Regions from separate parts of the Herminiimonas glaciei genome, predicted to be linked through region 2. Evidence: predicted binding sites of a transcription regulator. Region 2 holds the regulator's gene; each other region holds the start of a gene.

Evidence for each region. Region 2 encodes FliA, which starts transcription of late flagellar genes. Its sites were predicted from a motif close to CTAAAGTTTNNNNNNNNNNNGCCGNTA; they were not measured.
Region 1: a site for FliA is predicted at 1,346-1,372, ahead of flgK (flagellar hook-associated protein FlgK). Genes of this name have one in related genera too.
Region 3: a site for FliA is predicted at 2,285-2,311, ahead of ACFQPC_RS06705 (flagellin N-terminal helical domain-containing protein). Genes of this name have one in related genera too.

What each region holds. Positions count from the first base shown of each region.
Region 1 covers NZ_JBHTBU010000001.1:1,532,886-1,536,163, reverse strand. The annotation lists gene ACFQPC_RS06830 (flagellar basal body P-ring protein FlgI) at 1-331, shown strand, start outside; gene flgJ (flagellar assembly peptidoglycan hydrolase FlgJ) at 339-1,289, shown strand; gene flgK (flagellar hook-associated protein FlgK) at 1,401-3,278, shown strand, end outside.
Region 2 covers NZ_JBHTBU010000001.1:758,871-762,148, forward strand. The annotation lists gene flhF (flagellar biosynthesis protein FlhF) at 1-565, shown strand, start outside; gene ACFQPC_RS03355 (MinD/ParA family ATP-binding protein) at 558-1,373, shown strand; gene ACFQPC_RS03360 (RNA polymerase sigma factor FliA) at 1,381-2,112, shown strand; gene ACFQPC_RS03365 (flagellar motor protein) at 2,094-2,834, shown strand; gene motD (flagellar motor protein MotD) at 2,871-3,278, shown strand, end outside.
Region 3 covers NZ_JBHTBU010000001.1:1,511,399-1,514,676, reverse strand. The annotation lists gene fliD (flagellar filament capping protein FliD) at 1-118, opposite strand, end outside; gene ACFQPC_RS06710 (flagellar protein FlaG) at 215-595, opposite strand; gene ACFQPC_RS06705 (flagellin N-terminal helical domain-containing protein) at 679-2,190, opposite strand; gene ACFQPC_RS06700 (GGDEF domain-containing protein) at 2,663-3,278, opposite strand, start outside.

The DNA.
Region 1 (3,278 bases), 770 kb from region 2:
GAATGCCCGTACCGGTTCGGTCGTGATGAACCAGGCAGTGACGCTGGATACCTGTGCGGTATCGCATGGCAATTTGTCGGTGGTGATTAATACACAACCGGTGATCAGCCAGCCGGCACCGTTCTCCGGTGGCCAGACCGTGGTGGCGCAACAGTCGCAAATTGAAATCAATAAAGATCCGGGCAAGGTCATCTTGCTGAAAAACTCCGCTTCATTGGCTGACGTAGTCAAAGCCCTCAATTCGATCGGTGCGACGCCGCAAGATTTGCTGGCCATCCTGCAAGCAATGAAGGCGTCGGGTTCCTTGCGCGCAGAATTGGAAATTATCTAAGCTGAATATGATTACGCCTGCAGACAATTCGAACAGCAGCCTGGCGATTGATGCCAAAGGCCTTGAATCGCTCAAACAATCTGCGCGGCAAAATTCGCCTGATTCACTCAAGGCGGCAGCCAAGCAATTCGAAGCACTCTTCATGAATATGATCATGAAGAGCATGCGCGAGGCCTCGCCACAGGATGGCATCCTCGACAACCAGCAGACCAAGATGTACACCTCGATGCTGGATCAGCAGCTGAGCCAGAATATGGCGAGCCGCGGCGTCGGCCTGGCCGATGTATTGATACGCCAACTGTCCAGTAACCAGATGGCGACGGCAGTGACGCCGGATGGTGCCGATGCAGGCAAGGAATTGTCGGATACCTCGAATCTGCGCGCTGAAATCCTGCGCAATATGGCTGAACGTAATGCACTGGCACACCAGCGCTCTAATGCGGCCCATGCGGCGCAGGCCGGCGGTTCTGCAGCAGTCGCATCGGCTACCAGCAAACCGGCGCATGTACAGGCCTTCCAGGACAAGGTAGCCGCACATGCGGAAGAGGCGAGCCGTACCACCGGCATCCCCGCCAAGTTCATGATGGGCCAGGCGGCATTGGAAAGCGGCTGGGGCAAGCGCGTCATGCGGACGGCCGACGGTAGCAGCAGTAATAATCTGTTCGGCATCAAGGCCGGCCCGGGCTGGAAGGGTAAAACCGTGGATGCGGTGACTACCGAATACGTTGATGGCGTCGCGCAAAAACGGGTGGAGAAATTCCGCGCTTACGATAGTTATGCCGACTCTTTCCGTGATTACGCGCAATTGATGCGCAACAATCCGCGTTACGAAAAAGTGCTGGCCAACGCCAGCGATGCCAAAGGTTTTGCCCAGGGCTTGCAGCGCGCCGGGTATGCAACTGATCCGAATTACGCCACCAAGCTGACCAATATCATCAATCGCAACTTGTCGGCCTGATCACGCCTGGTTTTATGGAAAGCACAAGAATTTTGTGTTTTCGGCATGACCGGCGGCTCAAGTTTTTCATCGATGTGCCGTACACACGAACATAGAGTCAGAAAATAAATTATGTCCAACTTACTCAGCATTGCCAAATCAGGACTCGCCGCAGCGCAGGCAGGTGTCGCCACGACCGGACACAATATTGCCAATGAAAAGACGCCAGGCTACAGCCGTCAGCTGGTAATCCAGTCCTCGCTGGGCGGACAAAATCTGACCGGCGGTGGCTACATCGGTAACGGTACCAATGTAGACAGCGTCAAACGTATTTTTAATGACTTCCTTGCCGCGCAAGTGGTCGCTGCACAGTCCAGTACCAGCCAGCTCGATACCTATTACGCGCAGATGAATAAGGTCAACAATATGTTGGCCGATTCTTCTGTTGGCCTGGCACCGGTTATCCAGAGTTTCTTTAAAGGTATCCAGGACCTGGTGAGTAATCCGGGCAGTGCTTCGTCGCGCCAGGCCATGTTATCCGGTGCAGAAGCCCTGGTTTCGCGTTTCCAGAGCATGGATGGGCAATTAAGCAGCATGCGGGCAGGTGTCAACAACGAAATAACCGGCGCGGTCACCAATATCAATGCCTATGCCAAGCAAATCGCACAGCTCAACGATGCGATCGCCAAGGCGCAAAACAGCGGTGGACAACCGCCAAATGACTTGCTCGATCAGCGCGACCTGCTGGTGGCGGAGCTGGCCAAGCAAACCAAGGTTTCCATCGTTCAGCAAGCCGGTGACTACAACGTGTTTATCGGTAATGGACAGCCACTGGTGGTCGGTAACAGCAATTATGATTTGGTCACAGTTACGTCGCCTACTGATCCGGGACGTCTCGAAGTCGGCTATGTATCCAACGGTAATACCTACACCATTCCGGAAAATTCGCTGACCGGCGGCAACCTGGGTGGTTTGTTTGAGTATCGCAGCCAGTCGCTGGATCCGATACAGAATGCGCTGGGACGTATTGCACTTGGCCTGGCCGCTACCTTCAATGCCCAACACAAGCTGGGACAGGATCAGAATGGCAATCTCGGCGGTGATTTCTTTAGCCTTGCTTCGCCTGCGGTGACCGGCAGCACCAAAAATACCGGCAATGCCCAGATCGGTGCCAGCATCAGTAATGTCGATGCCCTGACCACCAGCGATTACCGCCTGTCATACGACGGCACCAATTACAAGGTGACGCGTTTGTCGGACAATGCATCGATGTATTCCGGTGCAGCTTTCCCGACCGGTACGATCGATGGTGTGGATTTCAGTGCCACCTCGGGCGCCATGGCTTCAGGTGATGAGTTCCTCATCCGGCCGACTGTCAATGGCGCATCCGGTCTGAATGTATTGATCAAGGATGTGAAAGAGATCGCCGCGGCCACGCCTATCCGTACCGGTGCACCGAGCACGAATACCGGTACTGGTGCGATCAGTGCGGGCAACATCACTTCCGCTTTTAATGGTTCGGCAGTGACGACGCCTGTCACGCTGACCTACGATTCGGCAGCCAATACGCTGACCGGTTTCCCGGCCGGCATGCCGGTGACAGTCACCACCAATGGCGTACCGACGACATTCCCGGCCGGTACACCGGTTACCTATACCGCAGGCTCTGTGATCAGCTTCGGCGGTGCCGAAATCAAGATCAGCGGTGCGCCGGCGAATGGCGACAAATTTACCATTAGTGCCAATACGAATGGCGACGGCGACAATCGCAATATGCTGGCGCTGGGCGAACTGCAGACCAAGAACGTACTGCAAGGCGGTACCGCCAGCTATAACAGCGCATACAGCCAGCTGGTCAGCCTGGTCGGTAATAAAACACGCGAACTACAAACCAATAGTGCGTCCGAAGGCGCACTGTTGAAACAGATGCAAACCGCGCAACAATCCGAATCAGGTGTCAATCTTGATGAGGAAGCAACCAATCTGTTGCGCTATCAACAGGCTTACCAG
Region 2 (3,278 bases):
TATCGGTGGCTACGAACAATTGCGCATTTACGGCAAAATCCTCGGCGTCATGGTGCATTCGGTCAAGGATGAAGCCGACCTGCGCATCGCGCTGGATGAGCTAAAAGGCAAGCATACTGTCCTGATTGATACCGTCGGCGTCAGCCAGCGTGACCAGATGGTGGCGGACCAGATCGCGATGCTGACCGGTGCCGGTGACCAGGTCAAGCGCCTGCTGTGCCTGAATGCGACCTCGACCGGTGAAACACTGAATGAAGTGGTGCGTTCCTACATGGGTGACGGCCTGGCCGGCTGCATATTGACCAAACTCGATGAAGCTGCAACCATTGGCAGTGCACTAGATGTAGTCATTAGACAGAAATTGAACTTATACTACGTCGCGAACGGACAACGCGTGCCGGAAGACCTGCACGTTGCCAACCAGCAGTACCTGGTTGACCGTGCATTTAAACTCAAGCGCGAAACAGCGCCGTTCCAATTGGGTGATGCGGAGATACCGGCCGTGATGGCAAATACGGTACGTGGAATGAACGATAAGAGTTTGCGTGAGGTGATTCTTGGCTAGTTTCGAATGTGATCAGGCAGAAGGTTTGCGGCGTATGCTCGCAGGACCGAAGCCGCGCATTTTTACCTTTTTATCGGCGACGTCAGTCACGGATAAAAGCGCGATGCTGGTCAATCTGAGCGCCTCACTGGCCTTAAGCGGTAGCGATGTCGTATTGCTCGACGCCTGCGCCTCCAACGATGGCATCAGCCAGCGCATGGGTGTGGACTTGCAGGCCACGCTGCTGGACGTCGCCCGTCAGGAACGTGCATTGAACCAGGTTGTGCATGCAATGCCGCAGGGCTTTGGCCTTGCTTCGCTGACGCGTGGTTCGCTGCATGCGGCTGATGGTGACCGGCATCAGCAACGTCGCCTGTCGAATGCCTTTGGCGTGCTGGCAGCGCAATCCGATGTGTTGATGGTCGACGCTGAACTGGATGCGGATGACAACTTCGCGATCCCGGCGATGGCCAATGGTGAAATCATTGTGCAGGTTGCACCGGGTGCAGCCTCGATCAAGAAAGCCTACGCACTGATTAAAAGATTAAACGCGCAATTGGGTCGCCGTCCTTTCGGCATCCTGGTGACAGGTGCCGACGAACAGGAAGCAGCAGTGGTTTATCAAAACATGGCGCAAGCCGCCAGTCGTTATCTGGCCTTGCAATTACATTCCGTCGGCTTCGTGCCGCGGGACGATCATCTGACACGTGCTGCACGGCTGGGCCGGGCAGTGATCGACGCTTTCCCGCTGGCGGGTGCTTCGGTTGCCTTCCGCGGCCTGGCTGAACGTTTTGCCTTGCCCGCCCACGGCGCCAAGTTTGGAGCCTGATTCACATATGTATACAGCGGCCGGAAAATCGGACAAAAATCATCTGGTAGGTGAGCATGCGCCGCTCGTCAAGAAGCTGGCGCACCAGATGAAAGCCAAGCTGCCGCCTAGCGTAGAAGTCGATGATTTGATTCAAGCCGGCATGATAGGTTTGCTGGATGCAGTGAGCCGCTACGAAGAAACGCATGGTGCGCAGTTTGAAACCTATGCAGTGCAACGCATACGTGGTGCGATGCTGGACGAATTGCGCAGCAGCGACTGGATGCCGCGCAGCATGCGTCAAAACATGCGCAAGATCGAGGTGGCAATGAACACCTTGCAGCAGCGCCTTGGACGTCCGCCGAATGAAAGCGAAGTGGCGAAACAGCTCAAGCTGTCGCTGGCCGACTATCAGGATTTGCTGAGTGATGGTGGTGGCCACCAACTGGTTTACTACGAAGATTTCCACGATAGCGAAGACAACGAACACTTTCTCGACCGCTATTGCACGGACGAGTCACCGGATCCGCTGCAGAACCTGATGAATACCGGCTTCCGCGCAGCCGTGATTGAAGCGATCCAGGCGTTGCCGGAGCGTGAAAAAATCCTCATGGGTTTGTACTATGAGCAGGAAATGAACTTGAAGGAAATTGGCGCCGTCATGGGAGTCACCGAATCACGCGTATCGCAATTGCATAGCCAGGCTATCGCCAGGATGCGTGCGAACTTAAGGGAGAAAGCGTGGACTGGGGTAGCTTAGTTGGTATAGCACTGGCGCTGGGCGGGATACTCCTCGGGCAATTGCTCGAAGGCGGAGCATTGGGTTCGCTGGTACAACCTGCTGCTTTCATCATCGTCGTCGTCGGTACCATAGGCGCGGTCCTGCTGCAAAGCGGCTGGCGCAACTTCGTGCAGGGCCTCAAAATGTCGGGCCAGGTCTTCATGCCGAAGGAAGATGATTATCCGGCCCTGATCAAGGACATTACCGCCTGGAGTGTTATTGCGCGGCGCGAAGGCTTGCTGAGCCTGGAACGGGTCATCAAGGATGTACGCGATCCATTCATCGCACACGGTTTGCGCCTGATCGTCGACGGTGTTGATCCGACCAAATTGCGTGACGTGCTGGACCTGGAAATAGGTGCATACGAAACGCGTCAACGCCTGGCCATCAAAATATGGGAAGCGGCGGGTGGCTATGCACCGACCATCGGTATCCTGGGTGCGGTATTGGGTTTGATCCACGTGATGGAAAACCTGTCCGACCCTAGTCGCCTCGGTAGCGGTATTGCAGTGGCATTTGTCGCAACAATTTACGGTGTCGGTTTTGCCAACCTGGTATTCCTGCCTATCTCCAGCAAACTCAAAGCGCTGGTCAGTCGTGACATCTTCAAACGTGAAATGCTGGCAGATGCATTTGCCGGTATTGCAGCTGGTGACAATCCGCGCTTGATCGAAGAGCGGATGAACGTCTACACGATGTAAGTTAGCTGGCCCACAGCGTCGGCAGAATGATCCACCATGGCACGTAGAAAAAAATACGAAGAAGAGCATGAAAACCATGAACGTTGGCTGGTGTCTTACGCCGACTTCATCACGCTCCTTTTCGCCTTCTTCGTCGTCATGTACGCGATTTCATCCGTCAACGAAGGCAAGTACCGCATCCTTTCCAGTTCGCTCGGCATCGCTTTCGGCGGTGTAGCGGCGAAGACTGAAGCCATCAAGGACCCGGTCAGCCAAAACGCCCCCATCCTGCCTTTGCCGATGCCTACACCGGCACAACGCGCAAATGAAGCCGTCGTCAAACGCGAGAAAGCCCGCATGACCAGCATCGCGCGCGACATCCTCAAGGCGATGGCGCCTTTGGTCAGCCAGGGCAAGGTACGCGTCACCCAGACCAATCGCGGCGTCAGTGTCGAAATCAATGCG
Region 3 (3,278 bases), 750 kb from region 2:
GATAGCTCGCTTCCTTTTGCGCCATTAAGGTCAGAGGCTGGCTTTCAGCCGTCATGAGCTTGGTCAATAAGTCGTCGAGGGGTAAACCGGAGCCAACGCCGATTGATGAAACGGCCATTTGCTTCTCCTGCTAGAGAAAAACCACAATATATAGGAAGGCAGACGGGGGTAAGGCCAAGGTTAGAGGGCGAATTACCCGTCTGTTTGATGCAATTTATGCTTTTTGCTTCACCAACAAACCTTGCAATTTATCCAATGCTTTGGAAATTTCAATCGCTTCGAGAGACGGCATCTGACGTATCACTTCCTTCGTCTGCTGATCTACGACTTTGACGATGGTGCGATTGCTGTCTGTGTCGACAGTGAATTCCAGGTTGGAAGAAAGGCCTTGCAGTGCTTTGTTGATGCTTTGTAGTGCTTGACCGACCTGGCTTTGCGCACTGGCGGCATCCGGTTGCTGAACAGCTCCGGTAGTGAGTACGGGGGCAGAGGCACCCTTGGCGGCAGGACTTGCCGTGCTGCTATTTACGGGCAGCGGTTGCGGATCGATTCGTGTTCCTGCCTTGGCGCTGCTAGCAATTTGTCCGATATCCATAATTGACTCCTGTTGTAACGAATCCCCGGCTACGAAAATGCAGCCGGGGATTCATTTCTTACTACGCTGCTGAGAGGCTAGGATTAGCCACGGAGCAGGGCGAGCACGCCGTTAGGCAGCGAGTTCGCTTGTGCCAACATTGCGGTACCAGCTTGTTGCAAGATTTGACCACGTGTCAGGTTAGCTGTTTCCGAAGCGAAGTCAGCATCCAGGATACGGCTGCGAGCTGCGCTCAAGTTTTCGCTGGTGGTGCTGAGCGAAGAAACAACTGATGTGAAACGGTTTTGCAACGCACCCAGCGAAGCGCGGGAAGAGCTGATGTTTGCCAGAGCAGAGTCAATGACTTGCAATGCATCGTTAGCGCCGCTTGGGATGCCGTTGGTCAGTTTGGTGATATCGATGCTGGCAACCGACGACAGTGCGCTCGAGTTAGCAGCTGTTGTCAATACTGTGCCTGCAGCCGATGTGCCAACTGTGAACGAGCCTGCCGAGTTGAATGCCAGCGAGCCGCCAACAGTTGCCGAGTCGCCTACTGCTGCAGCATTCAATGCACCACGTACCAGTGCTACGCCTGTGCCGGTAGGACCAGCCAGTGTTGTCGAGTTGTTTGCAAGCAGGTTGTTGGTCACGCCGATGTCATAACCTTGCGCTTGGCTCAGCGCGATTTTGCCTGTCGAGGTATCAGCAATTGCATTGATGCCGGTTACGCCAGATTGAGCATTGATCGCAGCAGCCAGGCCGCCGACGTCAGTTGCAGTAGCCATGGTAGCGGTTACTGTTACTGGGTTGGCTGAACCGTCAGCTTTTGGTGCACCCTGGATCGTGAACGATTGGCTGCCAGCTGTGAAGTTAGCCAGTGTCGCTGTTGTGGTTGCAGTAGCTGTTACGCCGGTCGAGCCGGATGCAGCATTGATACCTTTAGCGATATCAAAAGCGCTGGCACCCAGAGCAGCTGCGTATGTCGATGTTGTGCCGTTACCTTGAACAGTGAAGGTTTGAGCAGCGGTCGTGTTTTTCTGGATTACGCCAGCGGCTGTACTTGCAGCAGCAGTAGTGCTGGTACCGTTGGATTTAACAGCATTGTTACCGATAGCGGATGCTTGGGTGTTGCCGATCGAGAAGTTGATCGTTTGGTTAGCATTAGCACCAACCTGGAATTGAGCGTTGCTCAGCGAGCCGTCCAGAACGTTTTGGCCGTTGAACTGGGTTGTGTTAGCAACACGGTTCAACTCTTGTTGCAGTTGGCCGACTTCTTCTTGCAGCGAAGCGCGGTCAGATGCGGAGTTGGTGCCGTTGGCAGATTGAACTGCCAGGGTACGCATACGTTGCAGCAGGTCGGTTGCTGTTGCCAGGCCACCCTCAGCTGTTTGCGTCATCGAGATGCCGTCGTTGGCATTACGTGCTGCCTGGTTCAAGCCGTTGATCTGGCTGGTCATACGATCAGAAATTGCCAAGCCTGCAGCATCATCTTTTGCGCTGTTGATGCGCAGACCTGACGACAGGCGTTGCAGCGAAGTAGCGAGGGAAGATTGCGATGCGGTCAGGTTGCGTTGTGAATTCAGCGACGAGATGTTGGTATTAATGACTGCGGCCATGTTAATTCTCCTGTTGTAGTCCGATGGAAGTCCGACTGAAGCACTTCAACGTCTGCCGTGCGATTTATTGCATATGCAGCGTCGTTGTAAGTTTTATCGGACGGTTCCGGGAAAAGTTTAGTGATGGACTGAAACTAATTTTTTCCCGGTCTCGCCCGAACTGCAGCCAGATATGTCCTTTGTCGGTTGCTATCTGGAAAATCTTTAAGAAAATAATGTGAGATTTAAAACAAATAAAAAGCGAATTTACCCTTAACTTTTCCAATTTCCTGTCGTGTGGAGAGTTGGTAAAAGTGACACTATTTAGTTGCCAGGCGCTGTTGGCTGTCGCAAAAAATAAACGAAAAAATTTCAGGGAAAAGGGTAGGGATAACAAAAAGATAGCGGAAAAGCGATGTCGAACCAGGCCTTGAACCAGACTTTTCTGCTGAAATCCCTCATCAAAGGCGGTAATGACAGCCTTTGATTTGGTTTATTGGGCTGGAATGACGCGATTCTTGCCGGCTTTTTTAGCTTCGTAGAGGGCAATATCCGCACGTTTGATCATTGCCGCCTGGTCTTCCTGTTCTTTGCGCAGCGCAACGCCGGCACTGAAAGTCATCAGCAGGCGGGTGTGGTTATGCATAAAAATCTGCTTGGTCAGCTCGCGTTGCAGGCGTGTGATGGTTTGTATGGCTTCATCCAGCGGCGTATCGGGCAGGACGATCAGGAATTCTTCGCCGCCGAAGCGGGCAATGACATCCATGGTGCGCAGGGTATCCTTGATGACGCGTACCAGGTGGATCAACGCTTCATCCCCGGCTATGTGGCCGTACTTGTCGTTGATTTTCTTGAAATCGTCGAGATCCAGCATCGCGATACAGAGTGGCGACGCGCGACGGTCGGCGCGCGCTATTTCGCGTTCCAGTACATCATCCAGGCCGCGCCGATTCAGGCTGCCGGTCAGTTGATCTTCGCGTACCAGTTCGCTCATTTGCTCCAGTTGCTGTTCCAGGTTATGGATGCGTGCTTCCGCATCTTCGACATCCTTGCGGGCCGCGAGCACGATGTCGCGTGAACGCAGTGCTTCCGTCTGTGCAATGCGTGTT